Regions from separate parts of the Pseudomonas sp. VEM90 genome, predicted to be linked through region 1. Evidence: riboswitches for the same ligand, from Rfam matches in the RefSeq annotation. Region 1 holds a riboswitch; each other region holds the start of a gene.
What was found. Region 1 has a riboswitch for cobalamin ahead of cobO (cob(I)yrinic acid a,c-diamide adenosyltransferase). Riboswitches for the same ligand answer to the same signal wherever they lie in the genome.

Region 1 (5,610 bases):
GAACAGCCGGTGCTTGCCGCTGGCGGGGTCTATCTCCCAGATCGCGGCACGCCCTTGCTCCTTGTCCATGCCGTTTTCCCCCACGTTGCTATTCGAGCCAACCGTCACGTAGAGCTTCCTGCCATCAGGGCTTGCGATCACATTCTTGGTCCAGTGGTGGTTCAGAGGGCCGCCGGGTAGCTCGGTCACCGGGTGGCCTTCATCGTCAATCTGTAGGGCGCCAGATTCATAGTGAAAGCGCAGCAGCCTGTCTGTTTCCGCCACGTACAAGTTCTTGCCCACCAGTGTCATGCCGAAGGGGGAGTTGAGGCCTTTGATGAAAACGCTGCGGACTTCTGCCACGCCATCCTGATCGGCATCGCGCAGCAGGGTGATACGGTTGGCACTGGGTACGGTAGCGCCGGCACGTTTCATCGCCTTGCCCATGACCCAGCCGCGAATGCCCTTGCCATCTTCGGGTTTGGCCGGCGCGTTGGTCTCGGCCACCAGCACATCGCCGTTGGGTAGCAAATAGAGCCAGCGTGGGTGATCGAGGCTTTTGGCGAACGCTGCGACTTGGGTGCCAGATGCTGCGGTCGGCTTCATACCCTTGGGCCAGCCGACTGCGGGGGCGATATTTACGGTGGGGATCAAGGTCGTGACAGGGGCAGGCAGCTTGGGCGTTGGTCCGCTGCCCTCGCGCACGTCCAGCAGCGCCGTCTCGCCGCAGCCTGCCAGGCTGGCTGCGATTAACCAAGGCATGAGGCTTTTCATAGGCGGCGTCCTCCAAAGAAGGCCTGTTGAACTGAGAGGGGGCTGGGGTCGTCGGGTTCCCCTCGGCGCCCCCGTCGATCCAGCAGTCTCTGAGAGGCTTGTTCTTGCTCTTGCCTCGACTTTTGCATCTAAGTGCACGGTAGTTCAGGCAACGCAGATTGCTACTTCGGAAGGCCAGGCGCAGCGCAGGGGCCGGACGTTCAGAGCGGGTCAGGCATACTTTGGCGGCGTCACCCGCTTCGATTGACGCTCCCGGTACAACCCTCTAACCTTCGCGGCGTGTTTCAGGTGCCCTGCCAGCCCCGACTGGGCAGGGTGAAACTGGGAAGCCGGTGGGTGCCAGCATGGCGCGATTCCGGCGCTGCCCCCGCAACGGTGGATGAGTAAAAGGCCGCGCAGGGCCACTGGATGCCAGCATCCGGGAAGGCGCGCAGGCCAGGGCCGAGGCCCACTCACAAGCCCGGAGACCGGCCTGATACTGCCAACGGCATCACGGAGGGTGATGCGCGGTGCACCGTGGCATCCTGCCATGGCCTCTGCGCGCTCTCCGTTTGCCTGCCTATTACCTGTCGCCGCGCATTGCCGTGGTGCCAGCCAGCGGAGAACCCTGATGAGCGAATCCACCGAACGCGACGAACGCCACCTGGCGCGCATGCAGCGCAAGAAGGCGGTCATCGACGAACGCATCGCCAATTCCCCTAACGAATGTGGCCTGCTGCTGGTGCTGACCGGCAACGGCAAGGGCAAGAGCAGTTCGGCCTTCGGCATGCTCGCGCGCGCCTTGGGCCACGGCATGCAATGCGGTGTGGTGCAGTTCATCAAAGGGCGCAACAGCACCGGCGAGGAGCTGTTCTTCCGTCGCTTCCCCGAACAGGTGCGCTACCACGTGATGGGCGAGGGCTTTACCTGGGAAACCCAGGACCGCCAGCGTGACATCGCTGCCGCGCAAGCCGCCTGGGCGGTGTCGCGCCAGTTGCTGCAGGACCCAGGTGTGCAATTCGTGGTGCTGGACGAGCTCAACATCGCGCTCAAGCATGGTTACCTCGACCTGGACCAGGTACTGTCCGACATTCAGGCCCGCCCGCCCATGCAGCATGTGATTGTCACTGGCCGCGCTGCGAAACCCGAGATGATCGAACTGGCTGATACCGTGACCGAAATGGGTATGCTCAAGCATGCCTTCCAGGCTGGTATCCGCGCGCAGAAAGGCGTCGAACTGTGAGTCGATCGCGCCACTGCCCCGCCGTGTTGATCGCGGCACCGGCCTCTGGCCAGGGCAAGACAACCGTCACTGCTGCCCTGGCCCGCCTGCACCGCAACCTCGGGCGCAAGGTGCGGGTGTTCAAGTGCGGGCCCGACTTTCTTGACCCGATGATTCTCGAACGGGCCAGTGGCGCGCCGGTGTATCAGCTGGATCTGTGGATGATCGGTGCGGAGGAAAGCCGTCGTCTGCTGTGGGAAGCAGCCGGCGAAGCTGACCTGATCCTCATCGAAGGGGTGATGGGGCTGTTCGACGGCACCCCTTCGAGCGCCGACCTGGCGCGCCACTTTGGCGTGCCGGTGCTGGCGGTGATCGACGGCACAGCCATGGCCCAGACCTTCGGCGCCCTGGCTCTGGGCTTGGCGCGGTACCAGGCCGACCTGCCGTTCGCCGGCGTGCTGGCCAATCGGGTCGGTAGCCTGCGCCATGCGCAACTGCTGGAAGGCAGCCTGACCGAAGGCTTGCGCTGGTATGGCGGCTTGTCCCGCGAGCGCGGCATCGAGCTGCCTAGCCGCCACCTGGGCCTGGTGCAGGCCAGCGAGCTGAATGACCTGGACACCCGGCTGGACGCTGCTGCCGAAGCGCTGGGCGCCAGTTGCGATGCGGCGTTGCCGCCGCCAGTAAGCTTTGCCGAACCCGAACCGCAAGCCTGCGTTGCCTCACTGGCCGATGTGCGCATTGGCGTGGCGCGGGACGAAGCGTTCGCCTTCACGTATGGCGCTAACCTCGACCTGCTGCGCAACCTTGGTGCCAGGCTGGTGTTCTTCTCGCCGCTGCACGACCGCGAACTGCCGGCAGTAGACAGCCTGTATCTGCCGGGTGGTTATCCAGAGCTGCATCACCATGCGCTGGCCGCCAACGCACCGATGTGCGAAGCGATCCGCGCCCACCACGCGCAGGGCAAGCCATTGCTGGCCGAGTGCGGCGGCATGCTGTACCTGCTCGATGCCTTGACTGACGTGGCCGGTGAACGTGCCGAACTGCTCGGCCTGCTGCCGGGCGAGGCGACCATGCAGAAGCGCCTGGCCGCCCTGGCGCTGCAGGCGGTGGAGCTGCCGGAAGGGACCTTGCGCGGTCACACCTATCACCATTCGCTGACCAGTACTGCGCTGGAGCCGATTGCCCGCGGTCTGAGCCCCAACGGCGGGCGTGGCAACGAGGCGGTTTATCGTCTGGGCCGGCTGACGGCCTCCTACGTGCACTTCTATTTCCCTTCCTGCCCGGATGCGGCGGCGGCGCTGTTGCGACCATGAATGATCACGCCTATAGCGACGCCGAGCGCGCCGCAATCTACCGGGCCATCGGCGAGCGCCGCGACATGCGCCATTTCGCTGGTGGCCAGGTAGCGCCCGAGCTGCTTGGTCGCTTGCTGGCCGCCGCGCATCAGGCGCCCAGTGTCGGGCTTATGCAACCGTGGCGATTTATCCGTATCACCCGGCGTGACCTGCGCGGGCGCATCCAGGCCTTGGTGGAGGCGGAGCGGATACGCACGGCCGAGGCATTGGGCGAGCGATCCGATGCCTTCATGAAGCTGAAGGTGGAGGGCATAAACGATTGTGCCGAGCTGCTGGTGGCGGCCTTGATGGACAACCGCGAACCACACATCTTCGGCCGCCGCACCCTGCCGGAGATGGACCTGGCCTCGCTGGCCTGTGCCATCCAGAACCTGTGGCTGGCCGCGCGTGGCGAAGGGCTGGGTATGGGCTGGGTGTCGCTGTTCGACCCGCAGGCGCTGGCCACGTTGCTGGGCATGCCCGGCGGTGCCAAGCCGGTGGCGGTTCTGTGCCTTGGGCCGGTCGCCGAGTTCTATCCGGTGCCGATGTTGGTGCAGGAAAGCTGGGCCGAAGAGCGGCCCCTGAGTGAAATGCTTTACGAAAACCAATGGGGAGAGCGTCAATGAGCGTGGCCTTGCTGACCGTGGCCGGGGTGGCCCTGGACGCCTTGCTGGGCGAACCACAGCGCCGCCACCCCTTGGTGGCCTTCGGCAACATGGCCGGCAACCTTGAGCGCCGTCTGAATGCAGGCGGGCGTGGCTGGCGCAGCCACGGCGTGAGTGCGTGGTTCCTGGCGGTGGTGCCGCTGACCCTGGTGGCACTGATCCTTTCGTGGCTGCCGTATATCGGCTGGCTGGTTGACGTGCTGGCGCTTTACTGCGCCGTGGGGCTGCGCAGCATGGGCGAGCATGTGCTGCCGGTGGCCAACGCTTTGCGCCAGGGCGATCTGGCGGAGGCGCGGCGCCGGGTTGGCTACCTGGTCAGCCGCGAAACGCGCGAACTGGACGAGCCAGCGGTGGCCCGAGCGGCCACCGAGTCGGTGCTGGAGAACGGCAGCGATGCAGTGTTCGCCGCGTTGTTCTGGTTTGTGGTGGCCGGTGCGCCCGGCGTGGTGCTGTACCGCCTTAGCAACACGCTGGATGCCATGTGGGGCTACCGTAACGAACGTTTCGAGCGCTTTGGCTGGTGCGCGGCGCGCATCGACGATGTGCTCAACTATATACCTGCAAGGCTGGTGGCCCTGACGTATGCCCTGTTGGGCAAAACCCGTCTGGCCCTGGCCTGCTGGCGCCAGCAGGGTCCGCTGTGGGACAGCCCCAACGCCGGGCCGGTGATGGCTGCTGGCGCCGGTGCGCTGGGCGTGGCGCTGGGTGGCCCGGCGGTGTACCACGGCGAACTGCATGAGCGGCCGCGCCTGGGCGAGGGGCCAGTGGCTGATGCCGATGCCATCGAGCGCGGCTGGCAACTGGTGCAGCGCGGCGTGTGGCTGTGGCTGCTGGTGATTTGCCTGGGGGCCTATATCAATGCTTGAACATGGTGGTCGCCTGCTTCGCGCGGTGCAGCAATACGGTATCCCCCGTGAGCAGTGGCTCGACCTGTCCAGCGGCATTGCGCCCTGGCCATTCCCGATCCCGCCGATTCCCGTCGACGCCTGGGCCCGTCTGCCGGAAACCGAGGACGGCCTGGAGGACGCCGCGCGCGCGTATTACGGCGCCCGCCAGTTGCTGCCGGTCGCCGGCTCCCAGGCCGCGATCCAGGCCTTGCCGCTGCTGCGTACAGCCGCCCGGGTAGGCGTGCTGACGCCGTGCTATGCCGAACACCCCTATGCCTGGCAACGGGCGGGGCACCAACTGCTGGCGCTGGATGAGGCGCAAGTTGAGGCTGCGCTCGACGGCCTCGACGTGCTGGTGCTGGTGAACCCCAACAACCCGACCGGCCACCGGGTATCGCGCGAACGTCTGCTGGCTTGGCATGCTCGCCTGGCTGCCCGCGGTGGCTGGCTGCTGGTCGACGAAGCATTCATGGATAACACCCCGGCGGACAGCGTGGTGGACTGCGCCGAACGCCCGGGACTGATCGTGCTGCGCTCGTTTGGCAAGTTCTTCGGCCTGGCCGGTGTGCGCCTGGGCTTCGTTGCCGCCGAACGCAGCTTGCTGCTGCGCCTGGCCGAGCTGCTCGGACCCTGGACGGTCAATGGCCCGACCCGGGTACTGGCCCAGGCCAGTCTGGCTGATCAAGCTGCCCAGCGTGCGCAGGCCGAACGCTGTGCTGCTGCCAGCCAGCGGCTTGCGCACATGTTGCGCAGGGCCGGCCTGGCACCCA
Region 2 (5,610 bases), on a different contig from region 1:
AGGCGTAGCCGCCCTTCAGGTGACTGACCAAACACGTGCAGGCCATCGCGAATTTGCGACTCCTTCAGGTCGCACAGGTAGGTATCCAGGCGCGGCAGCCAGAGCGCCGCATCGTCCAGTTGCCCTTCCAGTTGCAACTCACGGTCAATGTGGGTGGCCTTGACCAGCTCGAGGATGTCACGCTGCAACTCGCGGGCACGCCGAGGGTCGAGCAACTGCGCTTCATAGAACTCGTCGGCCAGTTGTTCCAGGTGGCGCAGCGGGCCATAGGTTTCGGCACGGGTCAGCGGCGGCATCAGATGGTCGATGATTACCGCCTGGGTGCGCCGCTTGGCCTGGGCGCCCTCGCCCGGGTCGTTGACGATGAACGGGTAGATGTTCGGCAGCGGCCCGAGCAGCGCGTCCGGCCAGCACTGCGCCGACAGCCCGACGCCTTTGCCGGGCAACCATTCGAGGTTGCCGTGCTTGCCGACGTGGATCACCGCATCGGCGGCAAATGCGTGACGCAGCCAGAAGTGAAATGCCAGGTAGCCGTGCGGCGGCACCAGGTCAGGGTCGTGATACACCGCGCTGGGGTCTACCTGATAGCCCCGCGCCGGCTGGATACCGACGAAGGTCAAACCAAAGCGCAGGCCGGCAACCATCAGCCGGCCGCTGCGATACATCGGGTCCTGTTCGGGCGGCCCCCAGCGTTCCAGCACTGCCTGGCGGTTGGCCTGCGGCAGGCGCTCGAAGGCCAGCTGGTAATCGGCCAGGCTCAGGCTCTGGGCACAGGGGCGCTGGTCGAGGTGGTCGAGGTCGTTGGTCACGCCACCGAGCAACTGCTGGATCAGTTGCGTACCGCTGCCCGGCAGTTCGGCCAGCGGGTAGCCTTCGGCCTGCAGCGCCTTGAGGATGTTGAGTGCGGCGGCGGGCGTGTCCAGGCCGACGCCATTGCCAATGCGGCCATCGCGGGTCGGGTAGTTGGCCAGCACCAGGGCCACACGCTTCTGGGCATTGGGCAGACGGGCCAGCTCGACCCAGCGGCGGGCCAGCTCGGCGACAAAGTCCATGCGCTCGGGGTGGGCGCGGTAGCAGACAACGTCGGACTGGCTGCGCTCGCTGCGCCAGGCCATGTCCTTGAAACTGACCGGGCGCGTAATGATGCGCCCATCCAGCTCCGGCAACGCAATGTGCATGGCCAGGTCGCGTGCGCCCAGGCCCTGTTCGCTGGCCTCCCAGCCAGGCTGGTTGTCCTGCGCACAGATGGCCTGAAGCACCGGGATGTCGCGGCGGAACGGGCGCAGGTTGGGGCGCTCGGGGCTGGACAAGGCGAAACCGGTGGTATTGACCAGCACTTCGGCGCCGACCTCGTCCAGCCAGGCTTCGACCTGTTCCAGGCAGGCGCTTTCCTTGAGGCTGGCCACGGCGATCGGCAACGGGTTCAGGCCGGCAGCCTGCAGGCGCTGGCAGAATACGTCGATGAACGCGGTATTGGCCGCTTGCAGGTGCGAACGGTAGAACAGCAGCGGCGCCACTGGCTGCTCGGGGTGCCAGTGCGGGTACCAGTCTTCGAGTGTCGCGCTGCCCTTGGCGGGGTGATATACCGCGGTGCGCGGCAAAGGCTGCGGCTCGTCCCAGGCATAGTCGCGGCCCAGCCACTGGCTGGCCAGGCAGTTGAACAGGTTGATGGCATTGGCCTTGCCGCCCTGGCGCAGGTAATGCCAAAGCCGCTCGGCCTGTTCACCGCGGACGTTGCCCAGGCAGGTCAGCTCCGGGTCCGGGCGGTCATCGCCCGGCACCAGAATCAGCTGCACGCCACGGGCGGCCAGCTCGACCAGTTGTTCGACACCATAGCGCCAGTAACCAACGCCACCGTGCAGCGACACCAGGATGACCTTGGCGTGGCGCAGCACCTGGTCGACATACAGGTCGACCGAGGCATGGTTCTGCACCTGCATCGGGTTGGCCAGGCGCAGGCTGGGAAAGTCTTCGGGCAATTGCTCGGCGGTGTCGGCGAGCAATGCCAGGTGTGAATCGCCGCTGCAGAGAATCACCAGCTCGGCGGGTGTCTGGCCGAGGTCGGCAATGCTGTCATCCGGTACGAAACCACCGGGCTGGGTCCGCAGCAGGTGCATGGGTCAGGCGCCCAGCGCCTGGCGCAGGCGCGCCTCCAGCTGGGCAGCATCGAGGTCCTGGCCGATCAGCACCAGGCGGGTGATGCGCGGCTCGTCGGCGCGCCAGGCGCGGTCGAAGTGCTTGTCGAAACGGGTGCCCACGCCTTGTACCAGCAGGCGCATCGGCTTGCCCGGGATGGCGGCGAAGCCTTTGGCGCGCAGGATACCGAACTCCACCACCAACTGGGTCAATGCATCGAGCAGCAGGCTTTCGTCGGCTTCCGGCAGGTCGATGGAGATGGAATCGAAAGCGTCGTGGTCATGATCGTCATGATCGTCGCTATCGTGGTGCGAATCGTGGTGGGTTCGGCGGCCATCGATATGCGCCTCGGACTCGGCACCCACGCCCAGCAGCACCTCCAGTGGCAGCTTGCCGCTGCTGGCCTCGATCACTTTCACCGCCGGCGGCAGTTCTTCGGCCACCTCGGCACGCACCTTGGCCAGGCCTTCGGCGTCGATCAGGTCAGCCTTGTTCAACACCACCAGGTCGGCACTGGCCAACTGGTCAGCGAACAGCTCGTGCAAGGGCGATTCATGATCCAGGTTAGGGTCGAGCTTGCGCTGGGCATCGACCTGGTCCGGGTAGGCGGCAAAGGTGCCAGCGGCCACGGCCGGGCTGTCGACCACGGTGATGACCGCATCGACGGTGCAGGCGTTGCGGATTTCCGGCCACTGGAACGCTTGTACCAATGGCTTGGGCAGGGCCAGGCCGCTGGTTTCGATGAGGATGTGGTCGAGGTCGCCACGGCGGGCCACCAGCTCGCGCATCACCGGGAAGAATTCTTCCTGCACGGTGCAGCACAGGCAGCCGTTGGCCAGCTCGTAGACGCGGCCGCTGGCTTCTTCCTCGGTGCAACCGATGCTGCACTGTTTGAGGATTTCGCCATCGATGCCCAGTTCACCAAATTCGTTGACGATGACCGCAATGCGGCGGCCCTGGGCGTTGTCGAGCATGTGGCGCAGCAAGGTGGTCTTGCCCGAGCCGAGGAAGCCGGTGACGATGGTGACGGGTAGCTTGGCCAGTGTTTTCATGTCGCATTGCCCTTGGCAGTGTGGCGCGGGCATGCAGGACGACAGCCGCAGGCCAGGCCGGCCGGGCTTGTTCGCCACCGGATCACCCCGCCCGGTTGAAAGTCGAAAACGTGACGAGGCAGGTCTCCTGGCTTGCACCGTTCCATGCCCCGTTCAGTCGAACGGCGGGCTGGCGGGATGACGCCTTCCCGCGCGCTGGCGCAGTGGCTGTGTCGATCCGTTGTCGGTGCTTACAGTTGCGGGGGCAGCCGCGGCTTGTACCGCGTTCCCGTCTTAGCTTCGGCCAGGCCGAAGAACCTCGAAGTGGCAAGGCTACGCAGTGGCTGGCGGGTGGTCAACCATTGCTGCGGGGCCGGTCGACAACGCTGGGCGCAAGTGCGCTACAGTGGCGCCTTATCCACGGTCAAGGACGCACCATGCCCCTCGCCCCCGCCATACCTGTACTGCGCATATTCTCGATCGACAAGGCCAAGGAGTTCTACCTCGACTTCCTGGGTTTCAGCCTGGACTGGGAGCACCGCTTCAGCCCGGACTTGCCGTTGTACATGCAGATCCACCGTGATGGCCTGATCCTGCACCTTTCAGAGCACCATGGCGATGCCTGCCCTGGCTCGACCGTGTTCGCCCGCCTCGACGACCTGCGCGCGCTGGAGGGTGAATTGCAGGGTAAACAGTACGGTTTCGCCCGGCCCGAGGCCGAGCGCCTGGATTGGGGCCTGCAGATGCAGGTATGGGACCCGTTCGGCAACCGCCTGCGCTTTTGCCAGCAGATCGATGACGAGGCCAACCCATGAAGGCATTGGGCAAACGCGAGATAAGTCGCCTGGAGCGGGGGTTGGTTGCGTGCCTGACCGATGCCTGCGAAGCCGCCAAGGCAGAAATTGTCGGCTTCAGTTGGCTTACCCATCGCCTCGACCCCGAGGACTTTCCGAGCAGCCTGCGTATCACCTGGGTATTCGAGCAAGAGGCCGACAAGGCAGCGGCCGTGGTCGGTGATGCGAAGGCGCGCATGCTGGCGCTTACCGGCCTGGCGCTGGAGCAAGCCGGCATTGAGCTGGACCATCCGGCCTGGCATGTGCGATTCGACAGTGAAGAAGCCTGCGCGCACGGCCACGGCGGAGACTGGGCCAAGCGCTTGCAGACGCAGCGCTGAGCCCCAACCGGCAGCCGGTGCTTTACCCGGCCCCAGAGGGCCGTTAGGCTACGCAGTCTCTAAATTACGAGGTGTTCGTCCAATGCGCCATTGATGCCGCCGTCTGTTCGACGGCCAGTCTTCAGCCTCCGGTTCGTACCGGAGATGTCGCGGCATTTGTGGAGTTGTGCATGACGAACACGTCGATTCTGACGCTGGACAGCGTCTCCTTGGCCTTGCCTGATGGCAGGCCGCTGTTTAGCAACCTCAACGAAACCTTCGACCAACGCCGCACCGGCCTGGTCGGGCGCAATGGCGTGGGCAAAAGCCTGCTAGGGCAGATTCTTGCCGGCCAGCGTGAACCGAGCAGCGGCCATTGTCGGCGCCTCGGACCTGTCCATTTGCTGGACCAGCAAGTCATCGAGCGCAGCGCCACGCTGGCCGACCTGGCCCAAGTGGGACCGGTGATTGCGGCGCTGGAGCGCATCGAGCAAGGCAGCATCGAGCCCCAGGATTTCGACACCGTTGGCGAGCGCTGGGATATGCGCGAGCAATTGCAGCTACAGCTTCAGGGCCATGGCCTGGGTCAACTCGACTGGCGCCAGCCCGCACGAACCCTGAGCGGTGGCCAAGCCATGCGCGTGGCATTGATTGGCGCGTGGCTCAGCGATGCCGATTACCTGATCCTCGACGAGCCAAGCAATTACCTGGACAGCAACGCCCGTGCCCAGCTGCTGAGCATGATCGAAGCCTGGGACCGTGGCTTGCTGGTGATCAGCCACGACCGCAGCCTGCTGGCGCACATGGCACGCATTGTCGAACTATCCAGCCTGGGCTTGCAGGCCTATGGTGGCAACTACAGCCTCTATAGTGCGCAAAAAACCAACCAGACGGCGCAGGCCCAGCAGCAACTTGCCCGGCTGAAGCAGGCGCAGCAACGACAGGCCCGTGAACTGCAGCGCCAACGCGAAGACCTGGAGCGCCATCAGGCCCGGGCCGGGCGCCAAGCCAAGCACGCCAACCAGGCCAAGATTCTGGTCGACCGCAAGCAGGAGCGCAGCCAGGCCACTGCCGGCAAGCAGCACCGCGAGCATCGCGATGCTCGGCAAACGCTTATGGGCAAAGTGCGTGACGCCGCCCGCGAGATGGAGCATGACAGCGCTATTACCTTGCACACGCCCACACCTCAGCGTCATCCGGGCCGAGAAGTGTTGGCGTTGCAGGCACTTTGCTTGCCCCATGGCACCCGTAAAGCGCTTGACCTGCGCTTGTGCCTGGGCCAGCGCGTAG
Region 3 (5,610 bases), on a different contig from region 1:
CTGACACTTACCTGGACGGCGCGGGCTGTTTTCTGGAAGCCCGTGAGGGTGGGCGGCTGGTCGCGGTGATAGGTTACTTGCCCTATGACCATCGCTTTGCCCAGCTTGATTACCGCGCTGAGCGGGTAGTCGAGGTGGTGCGGCTGTTCGTGTTGCCGGCCTACCGCAGGCATGGGCTGGCGGCTGCCTTGTTTGGCGCCTTGCGCGAACGGGCGATGCAAGCCGGCTTCGACTGCCTTTACTTGCATACTCATCCGTTTCTGCCGGGTGCCATCGCGTTCTGGGAGCGGCAAGGGTTTACGTTGGTGGATGTGGAGCAAGACCCGGTGTGGCAGACCACGCACATGCAGTTGCGATTACGCTGACCGCTGGGAACGTGCCTGTTGGCGATGAAGATCACGCCGCGCGTCACTGGATCGAACACGTTGCGGTTGAGAAGCTTCCAGTTGCCATCCTCGGTAAAGCCATTGCTTTGCAAGTGGGCGACGCCGGCCAGGGCGTGAGCGACCCGAATAGCTGGCTCATTGCCCAGCTTCGAGCTTTTGCAACTGTGCGGCAAAGCGGGCTTTGGCCCGCGCCGGCAAGCTGGTCGGCAATTCGGCGGCAGGCGCGTCACCGACCTGGATCACCATGACCATGCCCATGGCCACGTGCGGAATGCATTGGATACCGTACACGCCCGGCACGCTGAAGGTGTGCTCGAACGGCTGGTTCAGCCTGCTCTTGAACGGCTCGGCCCCGGTGGGTAGCAGGCCCGCCACGCTGGCGGCATTATGCCCGTTCTGGGTCGGCAGGAAGCGAACGCTGTCGCCGGGTGCAATGCGCAAGTGGTCGGGCTCGTAGACCATGGCACCGTCGCTGCCACGGTTGAGCATTTTCACTTCATGCACTTCGGCCAGTGCGGTCGGGGCATGCAGGGTGCTGGCGAGCAGCAGGGCGACAGGGCGCAACAGCATGGGCAGGGCTACCTGGTTCAGGGGGCGCGAAAGCGCAGGATGCGCGCGCCGTCGAAAGGGTCGGTGAGGTAGTGGGCGTGGACGCCGAAGGTGCTCAGCAGGCGCTTGGCGGTAAGCACTTCGAAGGGTTTGCCAAGGGCGACCAGGCGGCCCTTGTCGATGACCGCGACACGGTCGCAGGTCAGTGCCTGGTTGAGGTCATGCAGCGCTACCAAGGTGGTAACCGGCAGCGCCTGCACTTGTTGCAGCAGGCTCAGCTGATGCTGGATGTCCAGGTGGTTGGTCGGCTCGTCCAGCAGCAGCACCTGCGGCCGTTGGGCCAGCGCGCGGGCGATGTGTACACGCTGGCGCTCGCCACCGGACAGCGACCCCCACAGGCGCGTGCGCAGGTGCAGGGCGTCGAGGTCGGCCAGGGCTTGCTCGACGATGGCGCAGTCTTGCCGGGAGAACGGTGCCAGGGCCGAGAGCCACGGCGTGCGGCCCAAGGCAACCGCGTCGAACACACTGATCGCATCGAGGGTGTCGGCCTGTTGCTCGACCAGCGCCAGCGCTTGGGCAACACGGCGGCGGGGCATCTGTGCCAGTGGCTCACCCATGAGCTGCACGCTGCCGCAGGCCGGTTTGCGCAGCCCTGCCAGCAACTTCAGTAGCGAGGATTTGCCCGAGCCGTTAGGGCCGACGATGCCCAGGGTTTCACCGGCGACAACGCTGAGGTCGATATCGCTGAGCACGGTATTGCCGGCCAGTTGCAGCCCCAGCCCATGGCAGGCCAGCGGGGGGATGCGAACAGTTGTCATGGCTGTCATGGTCGCCCCCGACGGCTGACCAGAATCAGCGCGAATACCGGGGCACCGATCAGCGCCGTAACCACGCCCACCGGGATCACCTGGCCGGTGATCAGTGTGCGCGAAAGAATATCTGCCGCAATCAGGAACAGTGCACCGCCCAGTGCGCTGGCGGGCAACAGACGGCTGTGCCCGGGGCCGAGCAGAAGGCGCAGGGCATGGGGTATAACCAGCCCGACAAAACCGATGGCGCCGACAATGGACACCATCACAGCCGTCACCAGCGCTGCACAACTGATCAGCAGCAACTGGGTGCGCCGCACCGGGATGCCCAGCGAGGCGGCCGAATCGGCGCCGAAGGTGAAGGCATCCAGCGCACGGCGATGCCACAGGCACACCAGCAAGCCGAAAATCGCCACCGGCACAGCCAGCCACACCGAAGGCCAGCGCACGCCGCTCAGGTTGCCCAGCAGCCAGAACAGGATACCGCGCGCCTGCTCGGCGGTGGCCGACTTGGTGATCAGGAAGGCGGTCAGTGCATTGAACAGTTGCGAGCCGGCGATACCGGCAAGGATCACTTGGGCATTGTTGCTGCTGGGGCCGGCCGCGCGGGCCAGCACCAGTACCAAGGCGAATGCGGCCACGGCACCGATGAAAGCCCCTGCGGACATGCTTAATGCCAGGCTACCCAGGCCCAGCAGGCCGACGAGTACCGCGCCGGTCGAGGCACCGGCAGACAGCCCCAGCAAGTAGGGCTCGGCCAGTGGGTTGCGCAACATCGCCTGCAGGATGACACCGCAGGTGGCCAGCCCGGCGCCACAAGCGGCTGCGACCAGGGTGCGGGTCAGGCGGTAGTTCCAGACGATGCCGGCGTCGATCGGGTCCACCGGGTAGGCAGCTTGCCACAGGTGGTTGGCCAGCACCTGGCCGACCACGCTGGGCGACAGGTTGGTTTCGCCGATGGCGGTGCCGGCCAGCAGGGCGGCCAACAGGGCGCCCAAGGCAACCGCGATGCAGGGTAACAGGCGGATCATCACGGGGCTGCTTTACCGCTGGCGAAGGCCGTGGAGAGCGTCTGCACGCCCCGGAACAGGCGGATGCCGGCCTGCATGGCGTCGGCGTCGAGGATAATGATGCGGTCGTGCTTTACCGCGTCCATGTTGCGGGTTACTGGATCACTGCGCAGGAATTCGAGCTTTTTCTGGTAGTCGTCGGCGGGGAAACGGCGGCGGTCCATGCGTGCGATGATCAGCCAGGTCGGATTGGCCTTGGCCAGGGTTTCCCAGCCAACGCTTGGCCATTCTTCGCTGGACTCGACCACGTTGCGCACACCGAGGGTGCGCAACATGAAGTCGGCGACACCCTGGCGGCCGGCCACATAGGGGTCGATGTCCAGGTCGGCGCTGGAGAACCAGAACAGCGCCGAAGTTGCCGACAGGTCCTTGCCGGCCAGTTGTGCCCTGGCGCTGTCGAGGCGCCCTTGCAACTCGGCGTTCAGTGCTGCGCCGCGGTCCTGAACGTCGAAGATCTCGGCCAGTTGGCTGACGCTCTTGTAGATGCTGTCTACCTGGAACGCTTGCAGGCGGGTGCCGTCTGCACCGACTAGGTTGTCCTTGCCCTCGCAGTCCGATGGCAGCACGTAGGTGGGGATCTTCAGTTCATCGAACTGCTCGCGGGTGGCGACCACGCCCTGGGCACCGACCATCCATTCGAACTGCACCGCGACCAGCTGCGGGCGCTTGCCGACCACCGCCTCGAAGCTGGGGTCGTTGTCGGCCAGGCGCGGCACCTTGGCGTTCACCGCCTGGTATTCCGGCAATACGTTGTTGAACCACAGCGACGTGCCCGCCAGCTTGTCACCCAGCCCCAAGGCATAGAGCAGCTCGGTTCCGGCCTGGCCGATGGTGACGGCGCGCTGCGGTGCCTGGGCAAAAGTCTGCGGCTTGCCGCAGTTGTCGACCGTCAGCGGGTAGTGGGTGGCAGCGGCCTGGGCCAGGCCGGTGAGGCCTAGGCCCGCGAGCAGGGTGGCGAAACGGGGCAGCATGCTGGGCGATCTCCTATCGGACAGTTCTGGTGAGGAACGCACGGACAGGCATCGCCAAGCCCCAGCGGGTGGCTGGGGCAACACGGATGGCCAATCCCGGACACCCCGCCGGTTGGTGAATGAAGGCCGGCAGGTCTCCTGACTGGTGCGTCACGGCCCGGCTCCCGCCTTCCCGGGCGGTAGGCCCAGTGGCATCGATGGAGCAGGCTCGGCACCTACAGTTGCGGGGGCAGTTCCGATTGGCCTGTATTGGCAGGCCTGGGATTCCCTGTTAGTTCCATGGTGGAAACCGGCGGCCCGCATGGTAGACCATCGCGTCGCCAGGTGAAAACGCTTTTCAGAAGTACTTCAGCCAACGGATGTCGCGGCGACGCTGCTTCAGACGGGCGAACCCGCGCACTGGCAGGTACAGCGAAACCGCCAGCAGCACCGCGCCCAGCCACACCGCTGCAATACCGTCGAAACCGAAGTAGTCGCCATGGTTGAGCCCGAACAGCGCCACACAGGCCAGGTACAGCAGCTTCAGCACATACAGGTGCAGCAGATAGAAGAACATCGGTGCCGCACCGAACACTGCCAGTGCAGTGATCCAGCGCGCCTGGCCGGCCCGTTCGAACGTGCGCAACAACAACAGGCCGCAGCCCAGGGTCAGGGTCAGGAACAGAAGCGACGGTGGGTATTTGGTGATGTTGAAGAAGCTCATCAGGGTTTGCGTGAAGGTTGGGTAACCGCTCCACGGTGCCTCACCGTAACCGTTGAACATGCGCAGCAGGATAAAGCCAAGCAGCGCGAGCAAACCGGCCACCAGCAGGTGTTGCTGGCGTTGTCCGGCATCGCTGCCGCGACCGAACCAGGGCCCCAGGCCGTAGCCCAGGGCGATGACGCCGATCCACGGCAGCACCGGGTACGACGTGCGCAGGTGCAGGTTCTCGGAAAACGCCAGCCAGCCACGATCATGCAGGATTGCCCACGGCACATGCAGGGCTGACTCTACGCCGAAGTGCACGCCGTCGAGCAGGTTGTGGCCGGCGACGATGATGGCGCCCAGGGCGAGCAGGGCGGCGCGTGGCAGCCACACCAGCAGCGACAGGGCGATCATGCTGACGCCGATGGCCCAGATCACTTGCAGGTAGATCACGCTGGGGGGCAACTGGAAGGTCCAGGCGAAGTTGACCAGGGTGAACTCCAGCAACACCAGGAACAGCCCGCGTTTGAACAGGAAAGCCGAGACGTCGCCACGGCCCTGATGCTTCTCGCCATACAGCCAGGCCGATAGGCCGGTCAGCAGGACGAACACAGGCGCACACAGGTGGGCGAGGGTGCGGCTGAAGAACAGCACCGGTTCCGTGGTGTCGATGGCCATGGGGTCGCTGACCTGGCGGTGCAGGAGGAAAGTCTCGCGGACATGGTCCAGGAGCATGAACAGGATCACCAGGCCACGCAGGGCGTCGATGCTCTGCAGCCGCTGGGTGATCAGAGTGGGCGTGGCGATTGCGCTTGTCATGGGTGAACGCTAATAGTAATGAATGTCATATAAAACGTTATCTTATAACTAGCCGGTGACGGGTTGGTAGCGGTTTTTGTGCTATCCGTGCCGTGAAGAGGTATTCAGGTCAGAAGCTGTAATCCACCGTCGCGAAGTACGACCGCGGCATCCCCATCAACCACTGCTGCCCGCTGAACGCCGACTGCACATACTCGCGATCGAACAGGTTGTTCAACTGCAACCCCAACTTCACATCCGGCAACACCTGCCAGGCGATGTTGGCATCGACCACGGTGTAGCCGGGGGCGCTTTGGGTATTGGCGGTATCGGCATAACGCT

Region 2: it holds a riboswitch for cobalamin, as region 1 does, so the genes downstream of both, cobW (cobalamin biosynthesis protein CobW) here and cobO (cob(I)yrinic acid a,c-diamide adenosyltransferase) in region 1, are expected to answer to the same signal.
Region 3: it holds a riboswitch for cobalamin, as region 1 does, so the genes downstream of both, ACYCCG_RS23805 (ABC transporter substrate-binding protein) here and cobO (cob(I)yrinic acid a,c-diamide adenosyltransferase) in region 1, are expected to answer to the same signal.

Annotation. Positions count from the first base shown of each region.
Region 1 covers NZ_JBTRAR010000003.1:39,702-45,311, reverse strand. Annotated here, with positions in the region: gene ACYCCG_RS04330 (PQQ-dependent sugar dehydrogenase) at 1-753, opposite strand, end outside; cobalamin riboswitch at 1,023-1,243, shown strand; gene cobO (cob(I)yrinic acid a,c-diamide adenosyltransferase) at 1,364-1,975, shown strand; gene ACYCCG_RS04320 (cobyrinate a,c-diamide synthase) at 1,972-3,267, shown strand; gene bluB (5,6-dimethylbenzimidazole synthase) at 3,264-3,914, shown strand; gene cbiB (adenosylcobinamide-phosphate synthase CbiB) at 3,911-4,819, shown strand; gene cobD (threonine-phosphate decarboxylase CobD) at 4,812-5,610, shown strand, end outside.
Region 2 covers NZ_JBTRAR010000025.1:34,388-39,997, reverse strand. Annotated here, with positions in the region: gene cobN (cobaltochelatase subunit CobN) at 1-2,117, opposite strand, end outside; gene cobW (cobalamin biosynthesis protein CobW) at 2,121-3,188, opposite strand; cobalamin riboswitch at 3,289-3,504, opposite strand; gene ACYCCG_RS21345 (glyoxalase superfamily protein) at 3,605-3,982, shown strand; gene ACYCCG_RS21340 (hypothetical protein) at 3,979-4,341, shown strand; gene ACYCCG_RS21335 (ATP-binding cassette domain-containing protein) at 4,512-5,610, shown strand, end outside.
Region 3 covers NZ_JBTRAR010000031.1:50,737-56,346, forward strand. Annotated here, with positions in the region: gene ACYCCG_RS23785 (GNAT family N-acetyltransferase) at 1-365, shown strand, start outside; gene ACYCCG_RS23790 (pseudoazurin) at 522-956, opposite strand; gene ACYCCG_RS23795 (ABC transporter ATP-binding protein) at 974-1,762, opposite strand; gene ACYCCG_RS23800 (FecCD family ABC transporter permease) at 1,759-2,775, opposite strand; gene ACYCCG_RS23805 (ABC transporter substrate-binding protein) at 2,775-3,785, opposite strand; cobalamin riboswitch at 3,897-4,094, opposite strand; gene ACYCCG_RS23810 (DUF1624 domain-containing protein) at 4,123-5,289, opposite strand; gene ACYCCG_RS23815 (TonB-dependent receptor) at 5,399-5,610, opposite strand, start outside.